Regions from separate parts of the Pseudarthrobacter sp. PvP090 genome, predicted to be linked through region 2. Evidence: riboswitches for the same ligand, from Rfam matches in the RefSeq annotation. Region 2 holds a riboswitch; each other region holds the start of a gene.
What was found. A riboswitch is a leader RNA that binds a small molecule or an ion and turns the genes downstream of it on or off. The one in region 2 is predicted to bind thiamine pyrophosphate.

Region 1 (10,057 bases), on a different contig from region 2:
AACTACCCGGACGTCTCCGAGGTCCTGGACCGCGACGGCTCCGACGCGATGCGCTGGTTCCTGATGTCCAGCCCCATCCTGCGCGGCGGCAACCTCGTGGTCACCGAGCAGGGCATCCGCGACGGCGTCCGCCAGGTCATCCTGCCGCTGTGGAACGTGTACAGCTTCTTCACGCTCTACACCAACGCTGCTGACGGCGCGCGCGGCTACGACGCGAAGCTCCGCTACGACGGCTACGCCGACACCCTGGATACGTACCTGCTGGCCAACACCGGGGACCTCGTCCGGAACATGACCGCCCAGCTGGACAGCTACGATATCTCCGGCGCCTGCGACGAGCTCCGCAGCTACCTGGACATGCTCACCAACTGGTACGTCCGCCGCAGCCGCCAGCGGTTCTTCGACGAGAGCGTGGACGCCTTCGACGCGCTGTACACCGCGCTGGAAACCGTCGCCCGCGCGGCCGCGTCGCTGCTGCCGCTGGTCTCCGAGGAGATCTGGCGCGGCCTCACCGGCGGGCGCTCCGTGCACCTGGCCGACTGGCCGGACGCGGACCTGTTCCCGGCCAACCCGGACCTCGTCGAGGCCATGGACCGGGTCCAGCAGATCTGCTCCACCGGATCCTCGCTGCGCAAGGCCGCCAACCTGCGCGTCCGCCTGCCGCTGCAGGAACTCACCGTCGTGGCACCCGGCGCGGATGCGCTGGAAGGCTTCGCCGCCGTCGTCGCCGATGAACTGAACCTGCGCTCCGTCCGCATGCTCGACGCCGGGAGCGCCTCCCCCGAGGAGTTCGGCATCGAGCAGAAGCTTGTGGTCAACGCCCGGGCCGCGGGTCCGCGGCTGGGCAAAAATGTCCAGCAGGCCATCAAGGGCGCCAAGTCCGGCGACTGGTCCGTGGACGAGGCCGGCACGGTCACCGCCGGCGGCCTGGAGCTGGAACCGCAGGAATACACCCTGGAAACCGTCGTGGCGGAAGCCGCGGAGGGCGCCGGCTCACGTGCGGCGGCCGTCCTGCCGGGCGGCGGCTTCGTCGTCCTCAACACCGAGGTCACCCCAGAACTGGAAGCCGAAGGTGCCGCCCGGGACATGGTCCGCGCCATCCAGCAGGCCCGCAAGGACGCCGGACTCAACGTCAGCGACCGGATCCGCACCACCGTCACCGCACGGCAGGACGTCGTCGACGCCCTGCTGGCCAACGCGGAGCTCGTCAAGACCGAAACCCTGACCATCGAGCTGGAAACGGTTGCGGCCGACGTCAAGGAACCCCAGGTCAGCGTTGTTAAGACTGCTGCAGAAAAAGTAGAGGCCTAACCCATGACCGACGAATTCTCCGTAGAAAGCGTCTACGCCGAGCTGCTGGGCCGCGCGCCGGAAAACAAGATGGAACCGCGGCTGGCCCCGCTGCACCGGGCCATGGACATCCTGGGGGAGCCGAACAAGGCGTTCCCGATCATCCATGTCACCGGCACCAACGGCAAGACCTCCACGGCCCGGATGATCGAGGCCGGGCTGCGCGCGCACGGGCTGAGCACCGGACGGTACACCAGCCCGCACCTGTCCAAGGTCACCGAACGGATCAGCATCGACGGCGCCCCCGTGTCCGACGAGACCTTCGTCCGGATCTGGGACGAGATCCGCCCGTACCTGGCCATCGTGGACAGCGAGCTCGAGGCCGAAGGCCAGCCCCGCCTGACGTACTTCGAATGCCTCACCATCCTGGGCTTCGCCATCTTCGCGGACCAGCCGGTCAACGTCGCCGTCATCGAGGTCGGCCTGGGCGGCATCACCGACGCGACCAACGTCGGCGACGGCCAGGTCTTTGTGGTCACCCCGATCTCGCTGGACCACACGGAGCTCCTGGGCGACACCACCGAGGACATCGCGTACGAAAAGGCCGGCATCATCAAGCCCGGCGGCTTCCTGGTCAGCGCCGCGCAGCCCCGCGATGCGGCCCAGGTGCTGCTGGAAAAAGCCAAGGAAACCAACGTCCCGTTCCGTTTCGAAGGCGTCGAGTTCGGCGTCGAGTCCCGCACCGTGGCCGTCGGCGGCCAGATGGTCACCATCCAGGGCATCGCGGGCCGCTACGAGGACCTGCTGGTGCCGCTGCACGGCGCGCACCAGGCCGAGAACGCCGCCGTCGCGATCGCCGCGCTGGAGGCGTTCTTCGGCGCGGAAAAGGCGCTCGACGCCGAGGTGGTGCAGGAGGCGTTCGCCTCGGTCACCTCACCCGGCCGCCTGGAGGTGGTGCGCACCGCGCCGACCATCATCGTGGACGCCGCCCACAACCCCGAAGGCATCCGGGTCTCCGCCGAGGCCATCCACGAGGCCTTCAACTTCACCAAGCTGGTGGTGGTGGTCGGCATCCTGCGGGAGAAGGATGCCGAGGAAATCCTCCGGCAGCTCAAGGAATCCCTCGGGGACCTGGCCGCCGAGTACTGCTTCACGCAGTCCAACTCTCCCCGCGCGGTGCCGGCCGAGGACCTGGCGGAACTCGCGCTGGAGCTCGGATTCGGCGAGGACAACATCCACGTGGCCGAGAAGCTCGACGACGCCCTCGAATGGGCCGTGGAACGTGCCGAATCCAACGACGACCTCGCCGGCGGCGTCCTCGTCACCGGGTCCATCACGCTCGTCGCGGACGCCCGGATCCTGCTCGGAAAGGCGGACGCGTAAGCCATGGCGAAGCTCACCAAAGCCCAACGCGAATGGCGCCCGGGCATGCCCAAGAAGCGCCGCTCCACCAAGGTCATGTTCGCCTCGACAGTCCTGCTGCTGGAGGCCTTCGTGGTGCTCTTCGGCACCCTCACGGTCTTCGGGCTGCGGCGGGACGAATTCCCGCCGGTCCTGATCTTCTCGGTCGGGATCACGCTGTCCCTTATCTACGTCGTCACGTGCTCCGTGCTGACCAAACCGTGGGGAGTGGCCCTGGGCTGGATCCTGCAGATCGTGCTGATCCTGACCGGCATCCTGGAGCCGGCCATGTTCCTGGTCGGCGGCCTCTTCGCGGTCGCCTGGTGGTACGGCATCCGCACCGGCATCCGGATCGACCGGGAGGCCGCCCAGCGGGAACGCGAACAGGCCGCCTGGGACGCAGCGCACCCCGAAGGTCAAAGCAACTAGACTTGTTTCCGAATCCCGCCCCCAACACATTGGAGCAGCTGTGAGCATTGAGCGAACCCTCGTCCTGATCAAGCCCGACGGCGTCACCCGCAACCTGACCGGCAGCATCATCGCCCGCATCGAGTCCAAGGGCTACACCCTGGCCGAGCTCAAGAAGGTCGACGCGAGCCGCGAACTGCTCGAGCAGCACTACGAGGAGCACGTCGGCAAGCCGTTCTACGAGCCGCTCGTCGAGTTCATGCTCAGCGGACCGGTCGTCGCGGCAATCTTCGAGGGCCACCGCGTGATCGAGGGCTTCCGCTCGCTCGCCGGCACCACGGACCCGACGACGGCGGCCCCCGGGACCATCCGCGGCGACTTCGGCCGCGACTGGGGCCTGAAAGTGCAGCAGAACCTGGTCCACGGCTCGGACTCCGTGGAGTCCGCGGAGCGCGAGATCAAGATCTGGTTCCAGGACTAACTTCCGGACCCACCGTCCCCGCCGGGGTGACGGTGCCGAGGTGACGGTTAAGGCCCATGTTCGTGCGCGGACATGGGCCTTAACTGTCACCTCGCGGTGGTTAACCGGGGTTCGTTCCTTAGTAGCCGGAGGTTCCGATGAAGACCTGGATGAAGGCGAAGAAGATGGTGGCGACCACGGCGACATAGAGCAGCGCCGTGATGATCCAGCCCGAGTCGCCCAGAATCCGGGTGGCGCCCGCGGGCAGGCGGATGACGCCGTGCGTGACGTTGCGGACGGTGACCCAGACGAACAGGGGGATCATCGCAGCCCAGACCACCATGCAGAACGGGCACAGGATGTGGATGGAGTACAGCGCCTGGGACCACAGCCACACCACGAATGCGAAGCCCAGCGTCACGCCGGCCTGCAGGCCCAGCCAGTACCAGCGGGCAAACGTGGCTCCCGCGAGGATGCCCATGGCCGTGGTGATGATGACCGCGAACGCCACGATGCCCATGAACATGTTGGGGAAGCCGAACACCGAACCCTGCCAGGTCTGCATGACCTGCCCGCAGGAGATCCAGGGGTTTACATCGCACACCGTCACATGGCTGGGATCCTTGAGGACCTCCAGCTTTTCCAGCACCAGCGCCCCGGAGGCAAGCCAGCCGACGACGCCGGTGATCAGCAGGAGCCACGCGAACGGGCGGTCGCGGGTCATCGGAGGCAACGGCCGTTCGGCAACGGACGTGCGGGAGCCTTGCTGCTGCTCGGCTGCCTCGTCGGTGGCGCTGGAGATGGTGGGCATGGAATGAAAGTCCTTTGGGTCGGTGCAACTGGTCCGATTCTATCGCCGGAGACTGGATGAAGCCCGGGAAGCGTCGTGCCTTCCCCAGTGATTCGGTCCGCTGTGCGGGCCGGATGCCTCCCTTACGCCTGAATTCCTGGGTCCTGTGAGACAATGATCGTGGCTGGAACCCGATCCACATCCGGATTCCGGTCCGGCGACTTTGTTCCCAAGACCGCCAATGATGAGCAGGGAGCCACGGATCCTCTGATCCCGGCTGTCCCGCAATGCCATTGGACGGCACCTGGTTGTGACATGTAGATCAACGGGTTTCAGAACAATTCCGCCGGCCCTCCAGGGCTGCCGCACCCCACTGCCGGTGCGAACCTGAGGGTACCCAATTGACTTCTGTCAATGCCTGCGGGTGTTGACAAATATTTGCCCCAACGGGTGCCGGATGTGGCGGTACGTCAGGGGCAGGAGTGTCGCCACATATGGATAATGACCAGGTTGTAACGGCCAACGACAACGCCCTCGGTGCCGAGGATTCAGCAGAAGCCGCAGCTGCGGCCACACCGCCGAAGCGGCCTGTCCGGACCCGCCGCAAGGCCCTTCCGAAGAAGGAAGCCCCCGCGGACGCAGCGGACACGGCAGCGGCGTCCGACGCCGTAGCGGACACAGCCGCCGCAGTTCCCGCCGAGCCAACCGACGCAGCCGTGGCTCCGGCCGCCGAAGCCACTGCCAAGGCGCCCGTCCGCCGCTCCCGCGCCCGCAAGGTCGCCGAACCGGCCGAGCCCCTTCCGGCCTTCGCCGATGCCGCGGGCGCCGCGCCGGCCGCTGAAGCCGCTGACGTTCCGGTGGAGAAGCCGGTCCGGCGCCGTGCCAGCCGCGCCAAGGCCGCTGGCCCGGTCGCTGAAGTGCCCGCCGCCGCAGCACCCGCCGCCGCAGCACCCGCCGCCGAGACCCCGGCCGCGGAAGACACCGCAGAAACCCCCGAAGCAACAGCAGCCACTCCCGCGGAAGCCGCAGTGGAGGCCAGTGCCTCCGCAGCAACAGAAGCAGCAGAAACGCCCGCCGAGGCACCCTCCGCCGCGGCCTCGCTGTTCCTTGAGCCGGGAGCGGTCACCTCGATGATCTTCCAGGCCCCCGACCTGGCCGCCGCCGTGCGCCCGGCACCGGCGGCCGCCGCAGTGGCAGAAACCGAGGAAGAAGAAGGCGAGGACGGTGACGGCGAGGACGCCGGAAGCCGCCGCCGCCGCCGCAGCCGCGGGCGCCGTGGACGCAGCACCCGCGGATCCGACAGTGAGTCCGGTGCCGACAACGACACGGCCGAAGGCAACAGGGACGAAGCGGAAGAAGCAGAAGAAGGCTCCGACGAGCCGCTCGAAGACGGCGTGACCTCGCGCCGCCGCCGTCGCCGCCGCCGTGGCGACCAGGATCTGGAACTGACCGGCGGGGAGGACAACGATCCGCCCAACACGGTGACCCGAGTCCGTGCACCCCGTGCAGCCGCCGAGGCGCCCGTCAACAACCGCGTCACCTCCCTCAAGGGCTCCACCCGGCTCGAGGCGAAGAAGCAGCGCCGCCGCGAATCCCGCGATACCGGCCGCCGCCGCACCGTCATCACCGAGGCCGAGTTCCTGGCCCGGCGCGAATCGGTCGACCGCCAGATGATCGTCCGCCAGCGCGACGACAGAATCCAGATCGGCGTCCTCGAAGACGGCGTCCTGGCCGAGCACTTCGTCTCGAAGACCCAGCAGGATTCCCTGATCGGAAACGTGTACCTGGGCAAGGTCCAGAACGTGCTGCCGTCCATGGAAGCCGCCTTCGTCGACATCGGGCGCGGCCGCAACGCCGTGCTCTACGCCGGCGAAGTCAACTGGGAATCCGTCAACCTCGAGGGCAAGCAGCGCCGGATCGAGAATGCGCTGAAGTCCGGCGACTCCGTGCTGGTCCAGGTCACCAAGGACCCGGTCGGGCACAAGGGCGCCCGGCTCACGAGCCAGATCTCGCTGCCCGGCCGCTACCTCGTGTACGTTCCCGGCGGTTCCATGACCGGGATCTCCCGCAAGCTGCCCGACGTCGAACGCAACCGCCTGAAGCGGATCCTCAAGGACCGCCTGCCGGAAGATGCGGGCGTCATCGTCCGCACCGCCGCCGAGGGCGCGTCCGAGGAAGAGCTCACGCACGACATCAACCGCCTCCGCGCCCAGTGGGAAGGGATCGAGGGGCAGTCGACCTCGACCAAGATCCTCGCCCCCGAGCTGCTCTACGGCGAACCCGATCTGACCATCAAGGTGGTCCGTGACGTCTTCAACGAGGACTTCTCCAAGCTGATCGTCTCCGGCGAGGAAGCCTGGGACACCATCGAGGCCTACGTCACGTACGTGGCGCCGGACCTGGTGGGCCGGCTGGAAAAGTGGACCAAGGACACGGACATCTTCGCCGCCTGGCGCATCGACGAGCAGATCCACAAGGCCCTGGACCGCAAGGTCTTCCTGCCTTCCGGCGGCTCCCTCGTGATCGACCGCACCGAAGCCATGACCGTGGTGGACGTCAACACCGGCAAGTTCACCGGCAGCGGCGGCAACCTTGAGGAAACCGTCACCAAGAACAACCTCGAAGCGGCCGAGGAAGTCGTCCGGCAGCTCCGGCTCCGCGACATCGGCGGCATCATCGTGATCGACTTCATCGACATGGTGCTCGAATCCAACCGCGACCTCGTGCTGCGCCGCATGGTCGAGTGCCTGGGCCGGGACCGGACCAAGCACCAGGTCGCCGAGGTGACCTCGCTGGGCCTCGTGCAGATGACGCGCAAGCGGATGGGCACCGGGCTGCTGGAGGTCTTCGGCGAGCAGTGCGAAACCTGCGCCGGCCGCGGCATCGTCACCCACGACGAACCGGTGGAACACCGCCGCGCCAACGTCGTGGCCGCCGAGCACCACGTCCCGCGGACCGAGCACCAGCCCGCAGCCAGGACGGAACGCAAGAGCCGCCGCCGCGGCAGGGGAGGCCAGGGCACGGACGAGCAGTCCGCCCCGGCAGCAGTCCACGCCGAGCCCACCGAGGCCGAGCGCCACGCCAAGGCCGAGGCCACCCGCGCCGCGCTGGCGAACATCGCCGCAGCGGCGCACGCCGCCCACCTGCACGACGGGGAGGCAGCCGCCGCCGACGCCGGGACCCGCCAGGCCGCCCTCGAGGCAGCCGTCGAGCTGGCCGCGACGGAGGAGGCTGCGGGACGTCCCGCCGCCGTGCTGACGTTCGGCGGCGAGCAGGTCGCCCTGCCGTTCGTGGAACACGCCGACGAGACAAGCGCGCCCTCGTTGACCCTGGATCTCCTGGCCGAGGCCTTCGCCCACCTGGGTGAAGCCGAGGCGGCACCGGCCGCGCAGTCGCCGGCAACGAAGGCTCCGGCCGCCCGGACCGCTACGGCCGCCCCGGCGCGCACGGGCGGAACCGGACCGGGACGCGCCCAGGCGCCGGGATCCCAGACCGAGGCGGAAGCCGAGGCGGGCACCTCCCGGGCCCGCCGCGGACGCCGCAACCGCAGCGCCAGCCGCGCCCAGGGTGCAGCCAACGAGACCTCGGTGGAACAGCGCCAGGAAACCCCGCAGGCCGCCGTTTCGGTGCATGAGGCCAAGGTCCCGGCAGCCACCACGCCGGCGGCCAGGCCTGCCGCCGGCGAGCCGATCATCCTCGGTGTCGGGGTTCCGGCTTCGGAGCTCTAACACCGGAACAGTTCAGCAAGGCCGCGGGTGCGGTCCGGACGGCGTAGCAATACGACCAGGTTCGGGCCGTGCCCGCGACTTCGTTAAGGGATGCGGCTAGGCTGGGTCCCTGACACGGGGTGCCGCGCATCGAGCCGGCTGAGATCCAGACCCGTTGAACCTGTCCGGTTAGCACCGGCGAAGGGATGTCTCTCTTGACCACCACCTCATCGTTTCTTCCGTGTGTCCCGGCCCCGGCGGCCCCCCGCATCCCGCGGGTGCTCGCGATCGCCGGCTCCGATCCCTCCGGCGGTGCCGGAATCCAGGCCGACCTCAAAAGCATTGCCGCGCACGGCGGCTACGGCATGGCGGCCATCACCGCCCTGACCGCGCAGAACACCCGCGGAGTCAGCGCCGTGCATGTCCCGCCGGCGGCGTTCCTCACGGCACAGCTGGACGCCCTCAGCGGGGACATCAGCATCGACGCCGTCAAGATCGGGATGCTGGGGGACGCCGCCGTGATCGACGCCGTCCGCACCTGGCTGGAGAAGGCCCGGCCCGCCGTCGTGGTCCTGGATCCCGTGATGGTCGCGACGAGCGGCGACCGGCTGCTGCAGGAGTCGGCCGAGGCGGCCCTGGAGGCGCTGTTGCCCTACGCCGACCTGATCACCCCCAACCTCGCCGAACTCGCCATCCTGCTCAAAGAACCCGCCGCCGGGAACTGGGCCGCGGCCCTGCAGCAGGGCAAGCGGCTCGCCGCCCGGACGGGGGCCACGGTCCTGGTGAAGGGCGGCCACCTCGACGACGGCGCCGGCTGCCCGGACGCGCTGGTCAACACTGGAGGACTCCTGGCCCAGGACGTCGTCGTGGTGCCGGGGGAGCGGGTGCCCACCCGCAACAGCCACGGCACCGGATGCTCGCTGTCCTCGGCGATGGCGACCGTACAGGCCCGGATCCTGGGACACGACGGGCGGGGGGACTGGGAAACCGTGCTCCGCAACGTCAAGCCCTGGCTGCAGGAGGCGCTGCGCACCTCGGCGGACCTCGACGTCGGCAACGGCAACGGGCCGGTCCATCATTTCCACCACGTCCAGCAGCACACGCAGGACCATGGCCAAACCGGCCGCGTCCCGGCCGAGGGGGCCTTCGCCGCCGCGCTCCGGGACGCGGCAGCCGCCGACCTCGAAGCGATCTACGGCCTGGACTTCATCAAGGCCCTGGCGGACGGGTCGCTGCCGGAGAAGGAGTTCGCCTACTACCTCGCCCAGGACGCCCTCTACCTCAATGGCTATTCCCGGGTCCTGGCTCGCGCCGCCGCAATCGCGCCCACGGAGGCCGAGCAGCTCTTCTGGGCCCGGTCCGCCCAGAACTGCCTCGAAGTCGAGTCGGAGCTGCACCGGACCTGGCTGAGTACCCGAACCGCCGACGGAACGCTGGGTCCGGTGACCAAGTCCTATGTGGACCATCTGCTGGCCGCCTCGGTCTCCGGCAGCTACGGGGTGCTCGTGGCCGCTGTGCTGCCGTGCTTCTGGCTCTATGCGGAGGTGGGGGAGACCCTCCACGGGCAGTTCCTCGCCGCCGGCGCCCCGGACGAGCACCCTTATGCGGTGTGGCTGCGAACCTATGCGGATGAGGAATTCGCCGCCGCCACCCGGCAGGCCGTCGCATATGCCGACGCGGCGGGGCGGAGGGCGTCGGAGGGCGAACGGCAGGCCATGACCGTGGCCTTCCGGCAGTCCGCCCGGTACGAGGTCGATTTCTTCGACGCGCCGCGGCTGCACGCCTGACCCGGGGAGCCGGGCGGAGCCTGTACGATAGGTGGGCACGGTTCCGGAAGTCGTTGCGGCAACACCCTGTCCATACAGAGTGGCGCCTACCACGTACCTCCCTTCGGAACCAGCCTCATTTGCGGCCGAAGGCAAAATTAGCGTAGTCTAGATCTTCGGTGCTTACGCCAACACTTGGGTTATGACCTTGAGGACGCTCCACTTGATTTCGAGT
Region 2 (10,057 bases):
CTGCTGACCATCGTCTACGGGCTGTGGCCGGCCCCGGTGGACGGCTGGATCCAGCCCTACGCGGCGCTGTTCGTGCCCGACGGCGAGGACCCGGCGGCCGCCGCCGGGCACCTTGCGCTCTGGCACGGGCTGACCCCGGCCCTGGGACTGACCGCCCTCACCTTCGCCCTCGGCCTGGCCATGTTCTACGGCCGCGACGCGGTCTCCCGGCTCCAGGGGCTGGTCCCCGCCTGGATTGACGGCGACCGCAGCTACCAGCTGACCATCGGTGCGCTGGATGACGCCGCGGTCTGGATCACCGGCCGCACCCAGCGCGGTTCGCTGTACTTCTACCTGTCCGTCATCCTCACCGTGGCGTTCGTTCTGCCGCTGACCGCGCTGGTGCTGGCCAACAAGCCGCTTCCGCAGGACCTCTACTTCATTGACCCGAACTCGCCGCTGCAGATCGTGGTGGGTGCCGGGATTGTGATCGGGGCGCTGGCCGCGGTGAAGGCCAACAAGCGCTTCCTGGCTGTGCTGATGGTGTCCGTCACCGGCTACGGCATTGCGCTGATGTTCGCGCTGCAGGGCGCCCCGGACCTCGCGCTGACCCAGATGCTGGTGGAATCCATCATCCTGGTGGCCTTCGTCCTGGCCATGCGCAGCCTCCCGGCAGAACTGCGCGACCGCACCGGCGGCAAATACCGGGTGGTGCGTGTGATCATCGGTGCCGCCTTCGGCATCACCATGGTGTTTGTCGCCATCTTCGCCCTGGGCGCCCGGGTGGCTGCGCCCGTGTCGCTCGAGTTCCCGAAGCTGGCGTACGAGGGCGGCGGCGGGCTGAATATTGTGAACGTGACCCTGGTCGACATCCGGGCCTGGGATACGTTCGGGGAGATCTCGGTGCTGGCGCTGGCGGCGACCGGCGTTGCCAGCCTGATCTTCGTCCGGGGCCGCGGCGAGGGGATCCGGGCTTCCTCCACCGTGGCCGAGGGGACTGTCGGGCGCCGCAGCCCCGGCGCCGGCCGCGGAAACACCCGCGACGATGCCACATTGGCCATGAGCCGCCGGTTCGCCGCCTCCAGCCGGGACGCGTGGCTCGTCGCCGGCCGGACCATGGCGCCGGAACGCCGTTCCATCATCTTCGAAGTCGTCACGAGGCTGGTCTTCCACTCGATCATCGTTTTCTCCCTCTACCTGCTGCTGGCGGGCCACAACTTTCCGGGCGGCGGCTTCGCCGGCGGCCTCACCGCCGGGCTGGCGCTCACGGTCCGCTACCTGGCCGGCGGCCGCTTTGAGCTGCGCGAAGCCACCCCCATCAGCGCCGGAACCCTGCTGGGCATCGGCCTCGCCACCGCGGCGGCATCGGGTCTGGCGCCGCTGCTGCTGGGCGGCCAGGTGTTCCAGACCGCCATCATCGAGTTCTGGCTGCCGGTCTTCGGCGACGTCAAGTTCGTCACCTCCACGATCTTCGACATCGGCGTGTACACGGTGGTCGTCGGACTGGCGCTGGACGTGCTGCGCAGCCTCGGCGCCGAAATCGACGAACACTTCGAGGAACACCCGGCGGAACCGTCCGAGGACCAGGAAGCCGGCGGGATTCCGGCCGAAACCACAGCCAAGGGGAAAGCATGAGCGTCAACCTGACCCTGCTGACGGTCATGGGAGCCCTCTACGCGTGCGGCATCTACCTGATCCTGGAACGCAGCCTGACCCGGGTCCTGCTGGGCCTGATGCTGCTTGCGAACGCCACCAACCTGCTGATCCTCGCCACCGGCGGCTACGCCGGCCTGGCACCGTTGTACGGCAAGGACACCGGCGCCGGGGAATACAACGATCCGTTGCCGCAGGCGCTGATCCTCACCTCGATCGTGATCTCCTTCGCCGTCACGGCGTTTATGCTCGGCATCATCTACCGGACCTGGGTGCTGGCCCGCGAGGATGAGATCCAGGACGACGCCGAGGACCGCCGTGTCGCGAAGACGCCCAGCTTCGACGTCGAGGACGACTCCGTGATCCCGGTGGAGACCTCCGAATTCCCGCTGACCATGATCGGCTCGGACGGCCAAGCGGTTTCCGATGTTCCCGACGGGGCCGAGGCCACGGTCAAGGTCGCCGACCGCAAGCTGGACGCCGCGGAAGCTGCCTCGGAGGAACAGCCCGGATCCCTGAATGTGACCCCACCCAAGGAAGGAGGCGGACAGTGAACATTGCCAGTTTCGCCCCGCTCGCCGTCCTCCTCCCCATCCTCGGCGCGGCCCTGACCTTCCTGCTGATCCGGCATTCGCGGGCCCAGCGGACCGTGAGCATTGCGCTGCTGTCCCTGACGCTGCTGCTGGAGTGCTGGCTGCTGGCCTCCGTCTGGGACGGCGGAACGGCGGCCGTCAACATCGGCGGCTGGCTCCCGCCGTGGGGCATCGTGATGGTGGTGGACCAGTTCTCCTCGCTGATGCTGGTGGTCTCCTCCTCCGTGAGCCTCGCCGTGCTGATCTACGCGACCGGGCAGGGCATGGCCGACGGCGACCGGGACGCGCCGGTGTCGATTTTCCACCCCACCTACCTGATCCTGGTCGCCGGGGTGTCCAACGCCTTCCTCTCCGGGGACCTGTTCAACCTCTACGTGGGATTCGAAATCCTCCTGACCGCCAGCTACGTGCTGATGACCCTCGGCGGGACGGGGCCGCGGATCCGGGCCGGCGTGACCTACGTGGTGGTCTCCGTGGTGTCCTCGGTGCTGTTCCTGATCGCGATCGCGATGATCTACGGCGCCACCGGCACCATCAACATGGCCGACCTCGCCATCAAGCTCGCGGACCTGGACCAGGGCACGCAGAACCTGCTGCACGTGATGCTGCTCGTGGCATTCGGCATCAAGGCGGCCATTTTCCCGCTATCCTTCTGGCTCCCGGACTCCTACCCGACGGCGCCGGCCCCGGTCACGGCGGTGTTCGCCGGCCTGCTCACCAAGGTGGGCGTCTACGCGATCGTCCGCACCGAAACCCTGCTGTTCCCGGGCGACACCTTCAATACCCCGCTGATGGTCGCCGCCCTGCTGACCATGATCGTGGGAATCCTGGGCGCCCTGGCCCAGAGCGACATCAAACGACTCCTGTCCTTCACCCTGGTCAGCCACATCGGATACATGGTGTTCGGGCTCGCGATGTCCTCGGTGGCCGGGCTGGGCGCCGCCGTTTTCTACGTGGCGCACCACATCACCATCCAGACCAGCCTGTTCCTGGTCACCGGCCTGATTGAACGCCGCGGCGGCAGTTCCTCGATGGACCGCGTCGCCGGGCTCGCGAAGCTGTCCCCGATGCTGGCGGTGCTGTTCTTCGTTCCGGCGATGAACCTGGCCGGCATCCCGCCGTTCTCCGGCTTCCTGGGCAAGCTCGGGCTGCTGCAGGCCGGGGTGCAGCTGGGAACCCCGCTGGCCTACGCCCTGGTGATCGGCGGGGTGCTCACCAGCCTGCTGACCCTGCTGGCCATCGCCCGCGTCTGGAACCGCGCCTTCTGGCGCAAGCCCGAGGACGCCGAACACCCCGATCCGGTCCTTCTGGCCGCCCCCGAGGATTCGGCCACGGGGGACCGGGCCGGCAAGACCAACGTCACCCTGCTGCCGCGGACCATGGTGGGCTCCACCCTCGGCCTGGTCATCTTCGGCGTCGGGCTGACCATTTTTGCCGGTCCGCTGTTCAAGGTGGCGGACCAGTCCGCCGTCGACATGCTGGACCGGAGCTCGTACATCCAGGCGGTCCTCGGTGAGGACGCCCCGGTCCCCGCGATCGCCCAGCCCGAGCCGCGGGTGGTGTCCAAATGAGCCGGAAACGGATCTCGCTGCGGCAGGAACTCCCGCTGCTGGTGTGGCTTGTGATTGTCTGGGGTGCCCTTTGGCGGGACTTCAGCCCCGGGAACCTGCTCTTCGGCGCACTCATCGCCGTCCTCGTGGCCCGGATGTTTTACCTGCCGCCGGTGGAGCTCGGCGGCCGCTTCAACGTGCTCCGGGCGGTTCCGTTCGCCCTGATGTTCCTGGCCAAAGTGGTGGCAGCGAGCTTCCAGGTCCTGTACCTGGCCGTGGCGAGGGGCCCCAGGGTGATCAGCGCCGTCGTCGCCGTCCCGCTCCGGAGCCACTCCGACCTGCTGGTCACCGCGACCGGCCACGTCACCGCGCTGATCCCCGGCTCCCTGGTCGTGGAGGTGGACCGCTCCACGTCCACGCTCTACATCCACGGCATCAACGTCCGCAACGCCGACGACGCCGCGCAGCTGCGCAAGGACGTCCGTGACACGGAAGCCGGGCTGATCAGGATCATGGGCACCAAAGCCGAACTGTCCGCCCTCAACCAGGAGGTGGCGGCATGATGCAGCTGGTCCTGACCGTGACCGCGGTGGTGCTCTCCCTGGCCGCCGGAGGAGCAATCATCCGGATCGCGCGGGGCCCCTCGCTGCTGGACCGGGTGCTGGCCGCGGACGTGCTGCTGGCCATCGTGGGCGCGGCCCTGTGCATCGACATGGCCGCGAACCGGCACCTCAACAACCTCATGCTGCTGGTGGCGGTGTCCCTCATCGGGTTCGTCGGCTCCGTCACGGTCGCCCGCTTCGTTGCCGACCGTCGGGAGAAGCCCCGTGAATCCTGAGACATTTTCCGCCGATGCCGTGATCGACGCAGTTTCGGCGGTGTTTATGGTGGTCGGCGCCCTGATGTCCCTCGCCGCGGCGGTGGGCCTGCTCCGCTTCCCGGACCTCATGACCCGGATGCACGCAGCCACCAAGCCGCAGGTACTGGGACTGTTCCTGCTGCTTTTCGCGCTGGGCCTGCAGATGCGCACGTGGTGGGTCTGGCCGGTACTCGTGGTGGCATGGATCTTCCAGCTGCTCACCGTGCCGGTGTCCGCGCATATGGTCGGCCGGGCAGGTTACCGGACGAAGCACCTGCACCCGGAGCTGCTCAGCACGGACGAACTGGAGGCCGTGGTGCAGCAGGCTGCCGGCAAACGCGGGTTCACCGACGACGACGGCGGCGAGGCCGCCGCCGGTCGGTGAGGGCTAGACGATGTCCTGGGACTTGGCGAAGCGGGTAATCGCACGCTGGGTGCCGCGGTTGGCGAGGACCTGGATGATGGCGCTGACGCCCGCTGAGATCAGCGCGAAGGTCAGGGCCGAGTGAAGCGTGGTGGGCACATCGTCGTCGTGGCCCTTGGGCGGCTGGTTGCCGGTGGCTTTCTCCCAGACGCTGTCGACGAGCTTGGTGCCGACATAGCCGGCGAGCAGGCTGACGCCGGTGCCGAGCAGTTTGATGAAGAGGTTCATTCGTCGTGACTCCTTGCGGGAGGAAACAGGGCTTCCCCTAGCCTAGCGTTTATGGCCCGGCGGAACGGCCAAAGGACGCGGGACCGCGGCGAGGCCGGGTGATGCCTTTGTCCGGACGGCCCGGGACCAATGCCCCTGTCCGGCGGGTCCGGCCCGGTCCTACCTTCGAGCATGGACCAGCCCAAAACCCGACAGCAGGGCCACGCCTCGCCGCTGGCCACCCCGCCGGCTGACGGCCAGACCTGGCGGCGGCTCTATTTCTGGGCCGGCATCTCCTCGGTGCTCTTCGTGGCCCTGCTGATGCTCGCCCTGGTCCTGGACTTCGCCGCCCCGCCCCCGGTCCACGGAGGCGCCGAAACGCTGGAATACATCGCGCGGAACAAGGGAATCTACCTTGCCGAACAGCTGCTGTGGATCGTGCCGAACATCCTGCCGGTGCTGGTGTTCGTTGCCCTCTTCGTGGCGCTCGCCCCGCTCGACAAGAGCCTGGCCCTGCTGGCCACGGTGGTCGGCGGACTGTCGTGGGCGCTGATCCTAGCCGTCCCGGTCACCAGCCGGGGCTCCCTGGTGCTGGTCTACCTCAGTGACCGTTACTCCGCGGCGGACGACGACGCAGCCCGTCTCCGGTACGCGACCGCCGCAGAGGCCATCGTGGCGGAGAACAACACCCCCGCCGTCGTCGGCGTCCTGTCCGCGCTCGGCATCCTGCTGATCTCCTTGGTCATGCTGAAGGGCGTGCTGCCGGGGGCTCTCGCTTGGCTGGGGATCGCCACCGGCGGCCTGGGCGTCGTCGCGGAGGCGTTGCGGCACGCGGTCCCGGAGTTCTACTGGGCCTACGGGGTGCTGTTGTGGGTCTGGTTCGTGGCCGTGGGGCTCGCGCTGATCCGGCTGGCCGCGCGGACGCCCCGGAGCAGCGGCAGGCTAGCCTGACGTTTGTGGCCCGGCGGAGCGGCCGAGGATCTCCGTCAAGGCCTCGACCACCAGCTCATGATCGGCCTTCTGCGGCAGCCCCGAAACCGTGACCGTGGCGACCATCCCGGTGCCGCGCAGGTAGATGGGGAAGGCGCCGCCGTGCGCGGCGAACTCCTGCTGGTCGAACCAGGCGTTGTCCTCGATCCGTCCCCCGGCGGCGCGGGCCCGGAGGCCGACCAGCAGCGACGGGACCTCGTACCGCACGGCTGTGCGCTGCTTGGCCCTGATCCAGCGTTCGTTGTCCGGGGTGGCGCCCGCCAGGGCCGCGTGGAACAGGACCTGCTCACCTTTGGTGATGTCGATGGCGATCGGGTGGGAGCGCCGCCGGCCGAGTTCCACCAGGAGAAGTCCAAGGTCCAGGGCGTCGTCCTTGCTGAACGACCGGAACTGCAGCTCCTCCATTTCGGCGAGGATGCGGCCGATGAGCGCACCCAGGGACCCGTGCGGCTGCGGTTCCGCGGAGTCCGGGTCGTAGTCGGGGGAAGACACTGGTGAGTTGGTCAAATGAATCAGCTTCCGTTAGGTGGCCGCCGTTGGTTGGCCGGCAGGCCGCGGCGCCCGGCGTTCCATGCTTTGTGCGACTCTACCAACCCGGCTGTTGCGGGTCACCGGCGCCGAAGCCGGCGGATTGTGACGGCCGGCGCCGGAAAACAAGCCGTTACGGGTGTAAACTGGGCCACGCCCACAAGGGCGATATTTAGATACGACAGGGGAGCGCCGCCGTCGGGCATCGCCGGAGAATTCCGGGGAAACCACAGGTGGGCGCTGAGAGTGCGGACAGCCGCAGACCCTCGAACCTGATCCGGTTAGTACCGGCGCAAGGGAGTCGAGTTCTCAGAGTGCGCGGGGCTGTGGCGGAAGCCGCGGACCCGGGGCACTCTCCCCTCCTGTTCCTCAGGAGGACGATATGACTGACACATCAGCGAAGCACACACCTGCCAAGAACGAACCCGCCAAGACACCCGCCAAACCCAACCGCAGCTGGCGTGTGGTGGACATTGTGGTGGCCGCGTTGATCGCGGTGGCCGGCGGCGTGATCTTCTGGGCCTGGTCCCAGGGCGCCAACCTCATTTCCGCGCCCGTCAACGCTTTCTATCCGCCGCTCACCGGGCTCTACGCCGGCGGCTGGATGATCCCCGCGGTCCTGGGCATGCTCATCATCCGCAAACCGGGTGCCGCGCTGTTCTGCGAAGGTGTTGCCGCCACCGGCGAGCTGATCATGGGCTCGCAGTACGGCACCACGGTGCTCATCTCCGGCCTGCTGCAGGGCCTGGGCGCCGAACTGGTCTTCGCCGCCTTCATGTACAAGAAGTTCAACCTGCCGGTGTCCCTGCTGGCCGGAGCCGGGGCGGGCCTGTTCTGCGGCCTGAATGATTCGTTCATGCCTTGGGGCTGGAACATCGCCTACGCCGGCGGCGACAAGCTCGCGTACATCATCTTCACTGCCATCTCCGGCGCCGTCATCGCCGGCGGGCTCTCCTGGCTCGCCACCCGCGGCCTGGCCAGGACCGGGGTGCTGAGTTCCTTTGCCTCCCGCAAGGCCGCCACGGAGCCTGTCTTCTCCTGACGACCGCACACTGACCATGACATCCTCCGATACAGTCCGCCCGGCCAGCGTCACCGCCCGCGGCTGGGGCTGGCGGCACGCCGGCCGGTCCCGGCCCGCCGTCAGCGGCCTGGACCTGGACATCCGGCCCGGGGAGCGCGTGCTGCTGCTGGGACCCTCGGGTGCCGGCAAGTCCACGCTGCTCCACGCCCTGGCCGGGGTGCTCGGCGACAGCTCCACGGGCGGCGCTGACCCTGCAGCCGGCGCCGCGTCGGACGCCGAGGACGCGGACGAGTCCGGCAGCCTGCTGATCGACGGTGCCCCGCCGCGGTCCCGGCGCGGCCGGGCCGGGCTGATGCAGCAGGACCCGGAGACCCAGGTGGTGCTCTCGCGCCTCGGCGACGACGTCGCCTTCGGCGCGGAGAACCTCTCCGTGCCACCGGCGGATATCTGGTCACGGGTAGCGGAAGCGCTCGACGACGTCGGGCTCGGCCGGCTGCCGCTGGACCACCCGACGTCGTCGCTCTCCGGCGGGCAGAAGCAGCGACTGGCGCTCGCCGGCATCCTGGCGATGCGCCCCGGGCTGATCCTGCTCGACGAACCCACCGCCAACCTCGATCCCGCCGGCGTCCTGGAAGTCCGCGACGCCGTCGGACGTTGCCTGGATAAGACCGGAGCCACCCTGGTGGTGGTGGAGCACCGGGTCTCGGTCTGGAAGGACCTCGTGGACCGGATCGTGGTGCTGCAGCCCGGCTCGGCCACGGACTCCGCGGTGCTGATCGACGGGCCGCCGGACCAGGTCCTGGCGCAGGCACGGGACATGCTCACCGCGGCGGGCGTCTGGGTGCCAGGCTATGTGCCGCAGACCCGGGCGCGCGGCGGCACCCCGGACGCCGGGGCATCCGGTGTATCCGGTGCATCCGGGGGGACCGCCGCCGGAGCCAGCACCGCGGGACGGCTGCTGCTGGCCGCGGAGGACCTGGCCGTCTCGCGCGGACGCCCGCGGCGGGCCGGTCTCCGCGGCGGCTTCCGGCCCATTCCGCCGCAGCCCGTGCAGTCCGGCATCACGGCCCAGGTCCGGGCCGGGGAGGCCCTGACCATCACCGGGCCCAACGGCTCGGGGAAGTCCACCTTCGCCCTGACGCTCGCCGGGCTGCTCGCGCCCGTGTCCGGCAGGGTCTCTGCCACCATGGAACTCAGCGCCGGCGCCGGGATCGACCCCTACCGGTGGAAAGCGCAGCAGCTGATCGCCAGGATCGGCACCGTGTTCCAGGAACCCGAGCACCAGTTCGTCACCGGCCGGGTGCTCGATGAGCTGATGTTCGGGCCCCGGCACCTGGGCCGCGGCGAGGAGCGTGTGGACGAACTGCTGGAGCGGCTGCGGCTGACGGAACTCGTGGACGCCAATCCCTACACGCTCTCGGGAGGCGAGAAGCGGCGCCTGTCGGTGGCCACCGTCCTCGCCGCCCATCCCCGGGTGCTCGTCCTGGACGAACCCACCTTCGGCCAGGACGCCAACACCTGGGCCGAGCTGGCCTCCTTCCTCTCCGAACTGCTCGACGACGGCACCGCCGTCGTCTCCGTGACACATGATGCCGAGTTCAGCGCGGTCCTGGGCGGCACCGAGCTGGGTCTCCGCGCCCCGGACCACCGCGCACCGGACCGCCAGGCACCGGACCGCCGGGCACCGGGGAAGGTCGCCGCGCCATGAGGCAGGAACTGACGCTGCGCGGCAACCATGCCCTGCTGACCCGCGCCAACCCGCTGGCGAAGTTCGCCGCCGTTATGCTCATCACGATGGTGCTGGCGCTGTCCATCGACTGGGTGTCCGCCTCCGTGGCCCTGGCGTTCGAGCTGGCGCTTCTTCCGCTGGCCGGGCTGACCCTCGCCCTGCTCTGGCAGCGCGGCTGGCCGCTGATCCTGGCCGCCGCGCTGGGCGGCTGGAGCACCACGATCCTCGCGCCGGACAGCGGGGGCATCCTGCTCGACGCCAGGATCTGGTCCATCAGCGAAGGATCCCTCGAACTCGGGGTGGGTTTTATGATCCGCGGCCTGGCCATCGCGCTGCCGGCGGTGCTGCTGATGAGCTGCACGGACCCCACGGACCTGGCGGACGCCCTCGCGCAGAAGGCGAAGCTGCCGCACCGTTTCGTCCTCGGGACCCTGGCCGCGATGCGGCTCGTGGGGCTCATGGCCGAAGAGTGGCAGACCATCGGCATGGCACGCCGCGCCCGCGGCGTGGGCTCCCACGGG
Region 3 (10,057 bases), on a different contig from region 2:
TCCCGAGGTCCCCGGCCTTGGGCAGGGCAAGTTCCTCGCTGCGCGGGAGCTCCTCGACGTTGACGTCCTTGAAGGTGATCACGCGGACGCTCTTGACGAAGCGGGCGGAGCGGTAGACGTCCCAGACCCAGGCGTCCTGCAACGTCAGGTCGAAGTAGACCTCGCCGTCGGCGCTGCGCGCCTGGAGGTCAACGTGGTTGGCAAGATAGAAACGCCGTTCGGTCTCGACCACATAGCTGAACAGCCCGACAACGTCGCGGTATTCGCGGTAGAGCTGCAGCTCCATGTCGGTCTCATAGTTTTCAAGGTCCTCGGCACTCATGGTTCCATCTTGCACCATCCGGCACGCCCCGCGCGCCACAGTCCGTCCCGCGCCACCTTGGCGCCGTTGCCGTCCGGGCGGGTACGGAGCGGCGTCAGTCCGCGAGCAGCTGCCAGCTCACCCGGTGGTAGGGCGTGGGCCCGGCGGCGCGGAGCGCGTCCTTGTGGGCGGCGGTGCCGTAGCCCTTGTTCTCGTCCCAGCCGAAGGCGGGGTATTCGTGGTGCAGTTCGCGCATCATGCCGTCGCGCTCCACCTTGGCCAGGATGGACGCCGCGGCGACGCTCAGGCACTGCATGTCGGCCTTGACCAGCGTGTGCACCGGCGCGTCGCAGCCGGGCTCCACCGGGCCGTCGTCGAACAGGGACGGCTGGGCATCGGGTGAAAGCCAGTTGTGGCTGCCGTCCAGCAGAACGACGTCCGGAACCACCCCGGCGGCCAGGACCGCGAGCCAGGCACGGGTTCCGGCGAGCCGGAGCGCGGCGACGATGCCGAGCGCGTCGATCTCATGCGCGGAGGCATGCCCGACGGCCGAGGCCACACTCCAGCTGCGGACCAGGGGCACCAGGCGTTCGCGGTCCGCCACTTTGAGCAGCTTGCTGTCCCGCACATCGGCCAGCAGCGTTTGCTGGTGGAGGTCCACAACGGCGATTCCCACGCTAACAGGCCCGGCAAGGGCGCCGCGGCCCACCTCGTCGACGCCGGCCAGGAGCCGGGCGCCGGAGCTGCGGAAGCGCCGTTCGTAGTCGAGCGTGGGGGCTTCGGACATGACGTCAGCCGCTACTTTCCGGCCGGGGCGGGCACGTCGCGGAAGACGTCCGGGTAGTTGTCGAGGGCGGTGATACGGTTCAGCGGCCAGGCGACGACGGCGGCCTTGCCTTCGATGTCTGCGATGTCGACGAAGCCGCCGTTGCTGTCCGTGTGGGCGCGCGAATCGGCGGAATGGTTCCGGTTGTCACCCATGACCCAGACCTTTCCTTCGGGGACCACGACGTCGAATTCGCGGACCTGGGGCACTTCGGCGGGGTTGATGTAGGGCTCGTCCACGGGGGTGCCGTTGACCATGATCCTGCCGCCGGCGTCGCAGCAGGCCACGCGGTCCCCGGGCAGTCCCACGACGCGCTTGACGAGGTGCTGCTCCGAGTTGTCCGGGAGCAGGCCAATGAACGTCAGCCCGTCCTGGACCCAGGTGAAGGGCCCCGCTTCCTTCTCCGCCATGGGAACTAGCCAGCCCTGGGTGTCCCTGAACACCACGACGTCGCCGTGCTCCAGGGCGAACGGCTCCGGGACCAGGAGGTTCACGAAGATGCGGTCGTTCACGTCCAGGGTGCTGACCATGGACTCCGACGGGATGTAGAACGCCCGGAACAGGAAGGTCTTGATCAGGAAGGACAGCACGATGGCGACCAGCACCACGGTGGCCACTTCCTTGGCCCAGAGGAACAGCGGGCTGTGGCGCTCCCGGGACTTCGCCCGGCGCGCGCGCTTCGACGCGGTTCCCGCATGGGCAGGGCCGCCGGTGAACGCATGATCCGCGCGGACGTCAGGCACAGCAGGGTGCTCCGCGGCGGGGACCGCTGAGGAGGCGACCCGGGGCTGGTCCTGCCCCCGCGGATCTGGAGTCCGGGGTCCGGTCTCGGGCATCTACTGTCCGTTCTTCGCTGTCGTTGTGGCGGCCTTGTCGGGCCGTCCCACTGCTGTAAATCTATCAATCGGCCAGATGATCTGGACGGGTCTTCCGATCACCCGGTCCAGCGGCACCATGCCTCCGCCGGGGGCGCCGAGGAGACTGCGGGAGTCGGCCGACAGGGAGCGGTGGTCCCCCATCAGCCAGAGCCGCCCCGCGGGCACGATCACGCTGAATTTCAGCTCGCTCGGGGCGTCACCCTCAAAGAGATAGGGTTCTGCAACTTGCTGGCCGTTGACTGTGAGCCCGCCGCCGGCGTCGCAGCAGACCACGTGGTCACCTGGGAGCCCGATGACGCGTTTGATGTAGGTGGTGTCGCCTCCGGAGAGGCCGACCCAGTGCCCGACGCCGCCAAGAAAGTCCAGGACGGGACCGTTGCCGCTGTTCAGCGGCGCGAACGAGCCTCGGCCGTCGAAGACGACTATGTCGCCGCGGCCCACCGGCTCGGCGCCGAAGTCCGTGCGCGAGACGAGGATCCGGTCCCCCTCGCGGAACATCGGCTCCATCGAGGCGGAGGGGATGTAGTAGACGTCGAGCCATAACGAGCGGACCAGTCCGCTGATGAGCACGGCCAGCACCGCGGCCAGCAACACAAAACGCCAGCCGAGTTTCCTGGGCTGGCGTTTTGTGTGTTCCATGATCCGTATCCTCTGACGCTTTTCTCAACTGAACAGCGCTGTTGCGGATGCTCCGGCGCTGGCCGGACACGGTCCGTGGACCCGCGGTGGAAGACTCCGGCGGAAGCCGGAAAAGTCTTACTTTGCGGTCTGGAAGTCGCGCTTTTCCTTGATCTTCGCGGCCTTGCCACGCAGGTTGCGCATGTAGTACAGCTTGGCGCGGCGCACGTCACCCTTGGAGACGAGCTCGATCTTCTCGATGATCGGGGAGTGCACCGGGAAGGTACGCTCCACGCCAACGCCGAAGGAGACCTTGCGGATGGTGAAGGTTTCGCGCAGGCCGTCGCCGTGGCGGCCCAGGACGAAGCCCTGGAAGACCTGGACGCGGGAGTTCTTGCCTTCGATGATGTTCACGTGAACCTTGAGGGTGTCACCCGCGCGGAAGACGGGAACATCGGTGCGCAGCGAGGCTGCGTCTACTGAATCGAGGATATGCATTGATTCACTCCTGGTGAACGCCACAGGTCCTTCACGTGGGGTCACGGCGGCCAAGCCCGGGCACAATTGCGGCCCGGAAATTCCCGCCGAAAATTTTTGAATCCGGCTCCGTCAGGAATTGACGGGACCGGGGTGCCGCACTGTTGGTGACGCTCCCCCTGTGGCAGGTTCGCACCCAGCAGGCACAAGGACTAATTTTGCCACATCCGGGGCCTTCCAGCCAATCCGGTCAGGCGGAATCCCCACCGGCGTCCGCGCGGCGCTTGAGACGGCCGTCGACGACGTCGTAGCCGAGGTCCGCGAAGGCGGTGCGGTCCGCGCGGGGCAGCTTGGCGGCGTCGAACTGCTCCAGCAGGTCCGGCCGGCGTTCAGCGGTGCGCCGGTATTGCTCGTGCCGTCGCCACTGGGCGATCTTGCCGTGGTTGCCGCTGAGCAGCACCGCCGGGACCTCGCGGTCCCGCCAGCTGGAGGGCTTGGTGTAGACGGGGTACTCCAGCAGCCCGTCCGAGTGTGACTCCTCCACGAGGGACTCGGGATTGCCGACGACGCCGGGCAGCAGGCGCCCGATGGCCTCCACCATCGCCAGCACCGCCACTTCGCCGCCATTGAGGACGTAGTCGCCCAGGCTCATGGGCCGCACGGTGAAGTGCCCGGCCGCCCATTCCATCACGCGCTCATCGATGCCCTCGTAACGGCCGCAGGCAAACACCAGCCGCTCTTCCCCGGCAAGTTCCTGGGCGGTCGCCTGGGTGAACCGCTCCCCCGCCGGTGACGGCACAATCAGGACCGGCCTGGCCGCGTCGTTGGGGCGGTCCGCCGCGACGGCGGCCAGGGCCTGGGCCCACGGCTCGGGTTTCATGACCATACCGGCGCCGCCGCCGTACGGGGTGTCATCCACGGTCCGGTGGCGGTCCGTGGTGAAGTCCCTGAGGTCGTGGACGTTGAGCTCGAGCAGCCCGTCCTGGCGCGCCTTTCCAATCAGCGAGAGTTCCAGCGGCGCCAGGTACTCAGGGAAGATGCTGACGACGTCGACCCTCATTTAGGCGTTGTCCCCGGTGTCGGCGCGGCCTTCAGCGCCGGCGGGAGCTTCGGACGCCTGCTGGTCGCCGGCAGGCTGACCGCCGGACGTGGACTCATCCTCGGCGTTGACCTCGAAAAGGCCCGGCGGCGGGGTGACCAGGATGTAGCCCTCCCCGACGTTGACCTCGGGAACGATCTGCTCGACGAAGGGGATCAGGACTTCCTTGCCGTCCGTGGCGGTGACGACCAGCAGATCCTGGACCGGGAGGGTGTGGAGGCCGGAAACCTTGCCGACCACCTGGTCACCGACGCGGACCGCCAGGCCCTCGAGCTCGTGCTCGTACCAGCCCTCGTCATCGTCATCGTCGTCGAGTTCCTCCGTTTCGATGAACAGCTTGGCGCCGCGGACAGCCTCCGCCTCGTTGCGGGTCTCGATCTCCTCGAAGGCGAGCAGCAGGATGTCCTTGTTCCAGCGGGCGCTGAGGATGGTGAGCGGGCCGGCCGAGGCAGGCTCCACCACGAACTGGGTTCCCGGGACGAAGCGGTCGCCGGGCGCATCGGTAAGCACCTGGACGGTCACTTCGCCGCGGATGCCGTGGGGCTTGCCGATTCGTGCCACCTGAAGCTGCATCTGTTCCTCTGTTCGGGGTTGGTGTTTGGGTGGAGCTGCGGGGGAAAACAGTCCGGCCCCTCCACCATTATCTGGTGAAGGGGCCGGACTCAAGACAAGTGTTGCTGGAAGCGTTACCGGCGGCGGTCGGTGTCGACGACGTCGACCCTGACCGGCTCGCCATCCGCCAGTGCTGCCACCACAGTGCGCAAAGCGCGTGCTGTGCGGCCCTGGCGGCCGATTACCCGTCCGAGGTCGTCCTGGTGAACGCGCACTTCGAGGGTGTCCCCGCGGCGGTTGTTCTTCGCACTGACCTTGACATCGTCAGGACTGTCAACGATCCCGCGGACGAGGTGTTCGAGCGCTTCTGCCAGCAATTTACTCAGCCTCGGTGGTCTCTGCTTCGGCGTCGGCGGGAGCCTCGGCTGCATCGTCCTTCTTGGCCTTCTTGGTGATGGCTTCCGGGATGATCACGGAACCCTTTTCCGGGGTAACGAAGGCAGCCTTGGGAGCCTTGGTCTTCAAGGTGCCCTCCTGGCCCGGGAGACCCTTGAACTTCTGCCAGTCACCGGTGATCTTGAGGATCGCGGCAACCTGCTCGGACGGCTGTGCGCCGACGCCGAGCCAGTACTGGGCACGGTCCGTGTCGACCTCGATGTACGAGGGCTCTTCGGTCGGGTGGTACTTGCCGATCTCTTCGATGGCACGGCCGTCACGCTTGGAGCGTGCGTCCATGACGACGATGCGGTAGTACGGTGCGCGCATCTTGCCAAAGCGCTTAAGGCGAATCTTTACGGCCACTTTTGTGGTCACTCCTGTTTCTGAAACGGGGTCGAGCCCGGCGTTCTGCACCCGTGGGGCGGGCCGTACTAGGGGGTTCTAAAAGGACAAGATCCGGACGCGGAGAGAGGGGCCACGCAGATCGAGTACCTGTTTATTGTGCCAGATCAGCGGCGGGAATTCGACTTGACACCCGCAGCCGGTTCTTTTGGGGGATGAAGCGGGTCAGGAAGTCCAGACGTAGAGGCCGGATTTGCTGGCTGGATCGACGGCGGCGGCCAGTTCGGCGAGCTGCCGGACGTAGCGGGTTGCCTGCTCGGCACCGAAGGGCATGTCCTCTTCGGCGGCCCAGCTTTCGGCGACGTCGTCCAGGACGTTGCCCTCGCCCTCGGTCTCGTAGCTGAGCAGCTCCGCCAGGGCACGGACCATCGCCGGCGGCACGCCGAGCAGGGAGTCGCTGGCGACATCCACCATCGCGAGCTCGTAGTCGGCGCCGGAGGCGTGGACGGCAGTACCGGCCAGGTCGCCTAGGCGCTCGACTTCGAAGTCGCTGATCTCCGCAATCCGGACGGCCCCGGAGGCCGCCGGGGCCCCGCCGTCGAGGGCGGCAGCACGTTTGAGGGCTTCATCGTGGGTGGAAACAAAGACTTCGGTGAATCCCATGGAGCTCGTCCTTAGCTGTCCGGCGGCGCTGGGCCGCTGTTTTTTGGCGTCACTTCAGCGTAGCCGCTCCGGCCTGCCCGGCACTCCGGCTGGACATGCCCTCCCCTGACCGCGGCCAGTGGACATAATGCCACTATGTCCGCTCCTGGCCGCGGCCGGTGGACATGCCCCGCGTTCCGGTCAGCGAAAACTGGGCATGTCCCACTGGGGCTGGGTGGCTGGGTGGCTGGGGCTGGGTGGCTGGGTGGCTGGGGCTGGGTGGCTGGGTGGCTGGGGCTGGGTGGCTGGGGCGGCGGGTGGCCGGAACAGCGGGCACTCAGCGGACGGCGACGCGGATGCGGTTGCGCCACGGGTCCTCAAAGCGAAGTTCGGCCCCGGTGTGGTGGGACTGGACCCCGGCGGTCCTGAGGCGGTCGGCGAGGGCGCCGACGTCGTCACCGGACGGTACTTCGATCAGCACCTCGCCGAGGCCCAGGGTGTCCCGGCGGGGTCCGGCGCCGCGGCTGTTCCAGACGTTCATGGCCATGTGGTGGTGGTAGCCGCCGGCCGAGACGAACAGCGCCTGCCCGTGCCAGCCGGCGGTCTTTTCGAACCCGAGCGTTCCGACGTAGAAGTCCTGGGCGGACTGGACGTTACCGACCTGCAGGTGGACATGCCCGACGCCGGCCTCGGCCTCGCGCTGGCCGGTCACGGATTCCTCGGTGAGGAACTGTTCCAGGTAGCGCTGCGGCGGCAGGGCCAGGCTGTCCATAACCACGGTGGAGCCGTCCCAGGACCAGGCGTCGCGGGGCCGGTCCCAGTAGAGCTCGATGCCGTTGCCTTCGGGATCGTTGAAGTAGAAGGCCTCGCTGACGAGGTGGTCGGCACTGCCGGTGAAGGACTGCGGCTCAAACTGTGCCGCGCTGGCGACGGTCGCGGCGAGGGACGGCTGGTCCTCGAATAGCAGGGCGGTGTGGAAGAGGCCGGCCTCGCCGCGGGAGGGGAGAGTGAGCCCGGGCGCCGGGGCGAGGTGCACCAGCGGCTTCTGCCGGCGGCCGAGGTAGAGTCCGCCGTCCTGCTCGGCGACAATGTCAAGGCCGAGGGCCCGCTGGTAGTAGTCGGTCATGAGCTTCATGTCGCCGACCTTGAGCATCACGGCGCCCATGGTGAGTTCGGCGGGAAGAAGATCCTGGGTGCTGTTTTCTGCAGTCATGTGATCGCTCCGGTGCTTCAGTGGCCACCGACCGTCGATGACCTTCATACAGTTAAAATTACTTGAAGCTTCAATTTATTCCTAATGGGGCGGAATGGTTTCAGCGGACCAGTTCTCCGCGCAGCACGATGTGCCGGAGATCCTGCAGGGTGGCCAGGTTGCTCCGCGGGTCCTCGGCGCAGACCAGGACGTCGGCGCCGGCGCCGGGGGTGATCCCGTCCGCGCCGAGCCAGTCCCGCGCGGCCCAGCCGCCGGCGTCGAGGGCGGCCGTGGCGGGGAGTCCGGCGGCGTGCAGCGCCCGGAGCTCGTCGACGATGCGCCCGTGTTTGATGACGCTGCCGGCGTCCGTCCCGGCGTAGATGGTGACGCCGGCTTCGAAGGCTGCCAGGACGCGTTCCGCCCGGCGCTCCCAGAGTTCCCGCATGTGCGCGGCGTACCGGGGGAACTTGGCCCCGGCCTGCGCGGCGATGTCGGGGAACGTGGCGATGTTGATGAGGGTGGGCACGATCGGCACACCCTGTTCGACGAACCGCGGCAGGTGCCTGGGGAGCAGGCCCGTGGCGTGCTCGATGCAGTCGATCCCGGCGTCGAGCATGTCATCGAGTGTGCCCTCGGCGAAGCAGTGCGCCGTCACGCGGGCGCCTTCATCGTGGGCGGCCGCGACGGCGTCTTTCAGCGTCCCGGCCGGGAAGCTGGCGGCGAGGTCGCCGGCGTCGCGGTCGATCCAGTCCCCCACGAGCTTGACCCAGCCGTCGCCGGCGCGGGCCTGTTTGCGCACGGCCTCGACCAGGCCCTCGGGTTCAACCTCGACGGCGAAGCCCCGGAGGTAGCGCCGCGTCCGGGCGATGTGCCGGCCCGCACGGATGATGCGGGGCATGTCGGCGCGCCGCTGGAGCCAGCGGGTGTCATGCACGGCGCCGGCGTCGCGGACCAGCAGGGTGCCGGCGTCGCGGTCGGCCCGGGCCTGTTCTTCCGCGGCCGGCCCGGCCACGTCCCCGCCGGGGCCGAGGCCGATGTGGCAGTGCGCGTCGACCAGCCCGGGGATGACCCAGCCGTCCAGCACAAGGTCCGGCGCGGCGGCCGGACGGTCGAAGCTCAGCAGGCCGTCCACGGACCACAGGCCCTGGTGTTCTGTTTCGGGGCCGGTGAGGACGGTGCCGCTGAACTCGATGATGCGGGTCATGGCTTTAAGCCTAGACTGCGGCCCGGCCCCGGCGTCGTCACACGCGGCGGCCCACCGCACGGCCTGTGGTAGCTTCGTCTACGACCACACGGGTGCCCTTGCAGGGGCTGAGATCGGGCTGACGCAGCCTGCGACCGTTGAACCTGTCCGGGTAATGCCGGCGAAGGAAGTGAGTATTCCGTGACGACGCAATCGACACAGCACAGCCCTGTCCACAATGAAGCAGTCCTGGAAGTGCCACGACAAGATCAGCCTCCCGCACCCACCGAGTCGTTGACGTCCCATTCCCTGGCTTTCACCACGGACGCCGAACACGGCATCCGCGTTCCGGTGACGGAAATCGCGCTGGCAGACTCCCCCGGCGGCGCCGCCAATGCCCCGTTCCGCGTGTACCGCACCGCGGGCCCGGGCAGCGACCCGGTCCGCGGGCTGGAGCCGTTCCGCGCCCCCTGGATTGAGTCGCGGGGGGACACCGAACCCTACGACGGCCGGGGCCGGGATCTGCTCGACGACGGCAAGTCGGCAGTGCGACGGGGCGCAGCATCGGCCGAGTGGAGAGGCGGCCGCACAGTGCCTCGCCGCGCCGTCGGGGGCAGGACGGTCACGCAGATGCGGTACGCGCGGGAGGGGCTGATCACGCAGGAGATGCGGTTCGTCGCGCTGCGCGAGAACTGCGACGTCGAACTGGTCCGCTCCGAGGTAGCGGCAGGCCGTGCCATCATCCCCGGCAACGTCAACCACCCCGAATCCGAGCCGATGATCATCGGCAAGGCGTTCCTGGTGAAAATCAACGCCAATATCGGCAACTCGGCCGTGACCAGTTCCATCGCGGAGGAGGTCGATAAACTCCAGTGGGCCACCCAGTGGGGCGCGGACACCGTCATGGACCTCTCCACCGGGGACGACATCCACACGACGCGCGAATGGATCATCCGCAACTCCCCCGTGCCCATCGGCACGGTCCCGATCTACCAGGCGCTGGAGAAGGTCAACGGCGAGGCGAACGCCCTGACCTGGGAGATTTTCCGGGACACCGTGATCGAGCAGTGCGAGCAGGGGGTGGACTACATGACCATCCACGCCGGAGTGCTGCTGCGCTATGTGCCGCTGACGGCCAACCGGGTCACCGGCATCGTGTCCCGCGGCGGGGCGATCATGGCCGGCTGGTGCCTGGCCCACCACCAGGAGAACTTCCTGTACACCCACTTCGATGAGCTGTGCCGGATCTTCGCCCGCTACGACGTCGCGTTCTCGCTGGGTGACGGGCTGCGGCCCGGAGCGACCGCGGATGCCAACGACGCGGCGCAGTTCGCCGAGCTGGACACCCTGGCCGAGCTCACGCAGCGGGCCTGGGACTTCGATGTGCAGGTCATGGTGGAGGGGCCCGGGCATGTGCCGTTCCACCTCGTCCGGGAAAACGTGGAGCGCCAGCAGGAACTGTGCAAGGGCGCCCCGTTCTACACGCTGGGGCCGCTCGTCACCGATATT

Region 1: another riboswitch for thiamine pyrophosphate. It lies ahead of ABIC21_RS14925 (bifunctional hydroxymethylpyrimidine kinase/phosphomethylpyrimidine kinase); the one in region 2 lies ahead of ABIC21_RS03970 (ECF transporter S component).
Region 3: another riboswitch for thiamine pyrophosphate. It lies ahead of thiC (phosphomethylpyrimidine synthase ThiC); the one in region 2 lies ahead of ABIC21_RS03970 (ECF transporter S component).

Annotation. Positions count from the first base shown of each region.
Region 1 is NZ_JBEPPO010000012.1:103,150-113,206, reverse strand. It holds gene ileS (isoleucine--tRNA ligase) at 1-1,311, shown strand, start outside; gene ABIC21_RS14950 (bifunctional folylpolyglutamate synthase/dihydrofolate synthase) at 1,315-2,673, shown strand; gene ABIC21_RS14945 (DUF4233 domain-containing protein) at 2,677-3,120, shown strand; gene ndk (nucleoside-diphosphate kinase) at 3,161-3,580, shown strand; gene ABIC21_RS14935 (vitamin K epoxide reductase family protein) at 3,699-4,370, opposite strand; gene ABIC21_RS14930 (Rne/Rng family ribonuclease) at 4,844-8,077, shown strand; TPP riboswitch at 8,183-8,280, shown strand; gene ABIC21_RS14925 (bifunctional hydroxymethylpyrimidine kinase/phosphomethylpyrimidine kinase) at 8,263-9,843, shown strand.
Region 2 is NZ_JBEPPO010000003.1:46,871-56,927, forward strand. It holds gene ABIC21_RS03925 (Na+/H+ antiporter subunit A) at 1-1,614, shown strand, start outside; gene ABIC21_RS03930 (Na(+)/H(+) antiporter subunit C) at 1,611-2,186, shown strand; gene ABIC21_RS03935 (Na+/H+ antiporter subunit D) at 2,183-3,796, shown strand; gene ABIC21_RS03940 (Na+/H+ antiporter subunit E) at 3,793-4,338, shown strand; gene ABIC21_RS03945 (MrpF/PhaF family protein) at 4,335-4,613, shown strand; gene mnhG (monovalent cation/H(+) antiporter subunit G) at 4,603-5,019, shown strand; gene ABIC21_RS03955 (DUF4235 domain-containing protein) at 5,023-5,286, opposite strand; gene ABIC21_RS03960 (DUF4386 family protein) at 5,458-6,216, shown strand; gene ABIC21_RS03965 (heme-degrading domain-containing protein) at 6,208-6,762, opposite strand; TPP riboswitch at 6,957-7,100, shown strand; gene ABIC21_RS03970 (ECF transporter S component) at 7,166-7,825, shown strand; gene ABIC21_RS03975 (ABC transporter ATP-binding protein) at 7,842-9,515, shown strand; gene ABIC21_RS03980 (energy-coupling factor transporter transmembrane component T family protein) at 9,512-10,057, shown strand, end outside.
Region 3 is NZ_JBEPPO010000006.1:22,304-32,360, forward strand. It holds gene ABIC21_RS08285 (DUF2469 domain-containing protein) at 1-322, opposite strand, end outside; gene rnhB (ribonuclease HII) at 417-1,088, opposite strand; gene lepB (signal peptidase I) at 1,100-1,963, opposite strand; gene lepB (signal peptidase I) at 1,964-2,644, opposite strand; gene rplS (50S ribosomal protein L19) at 2,762-3,121, opposite strand; gene trmD (tRNA (guanosine(37)-N1)-methyltransferase TrmD) at 3,351-4,160, opposite strand; gene rimM (ribosome maturation factor RimM) at 4,161-4,772, opposite strand; gene ABIC21_RS08320 (RNA-binding protein) at 4,886-5,128, opposite strand; gene rpsP (30S ribosomal protein S16) at 5,130-5,552, opposite strand; gene ABIC21_RS08330 (hypothetical protein) at 5,757-6,194, opposite strand; gene ABIC21_RS08335 (VOC family protein) at 6,511-7,386, opposite strand; gene ABIC21_RS08340 (amidohydrolase family protein) at 7,487-8,569, opposite strand; TPP riboswitch at 8,648-8,755, shown strand; gene thiC (phosphomethylpyrimidine synthase ThiC) at 8,804-10,057, shown strand, end outside.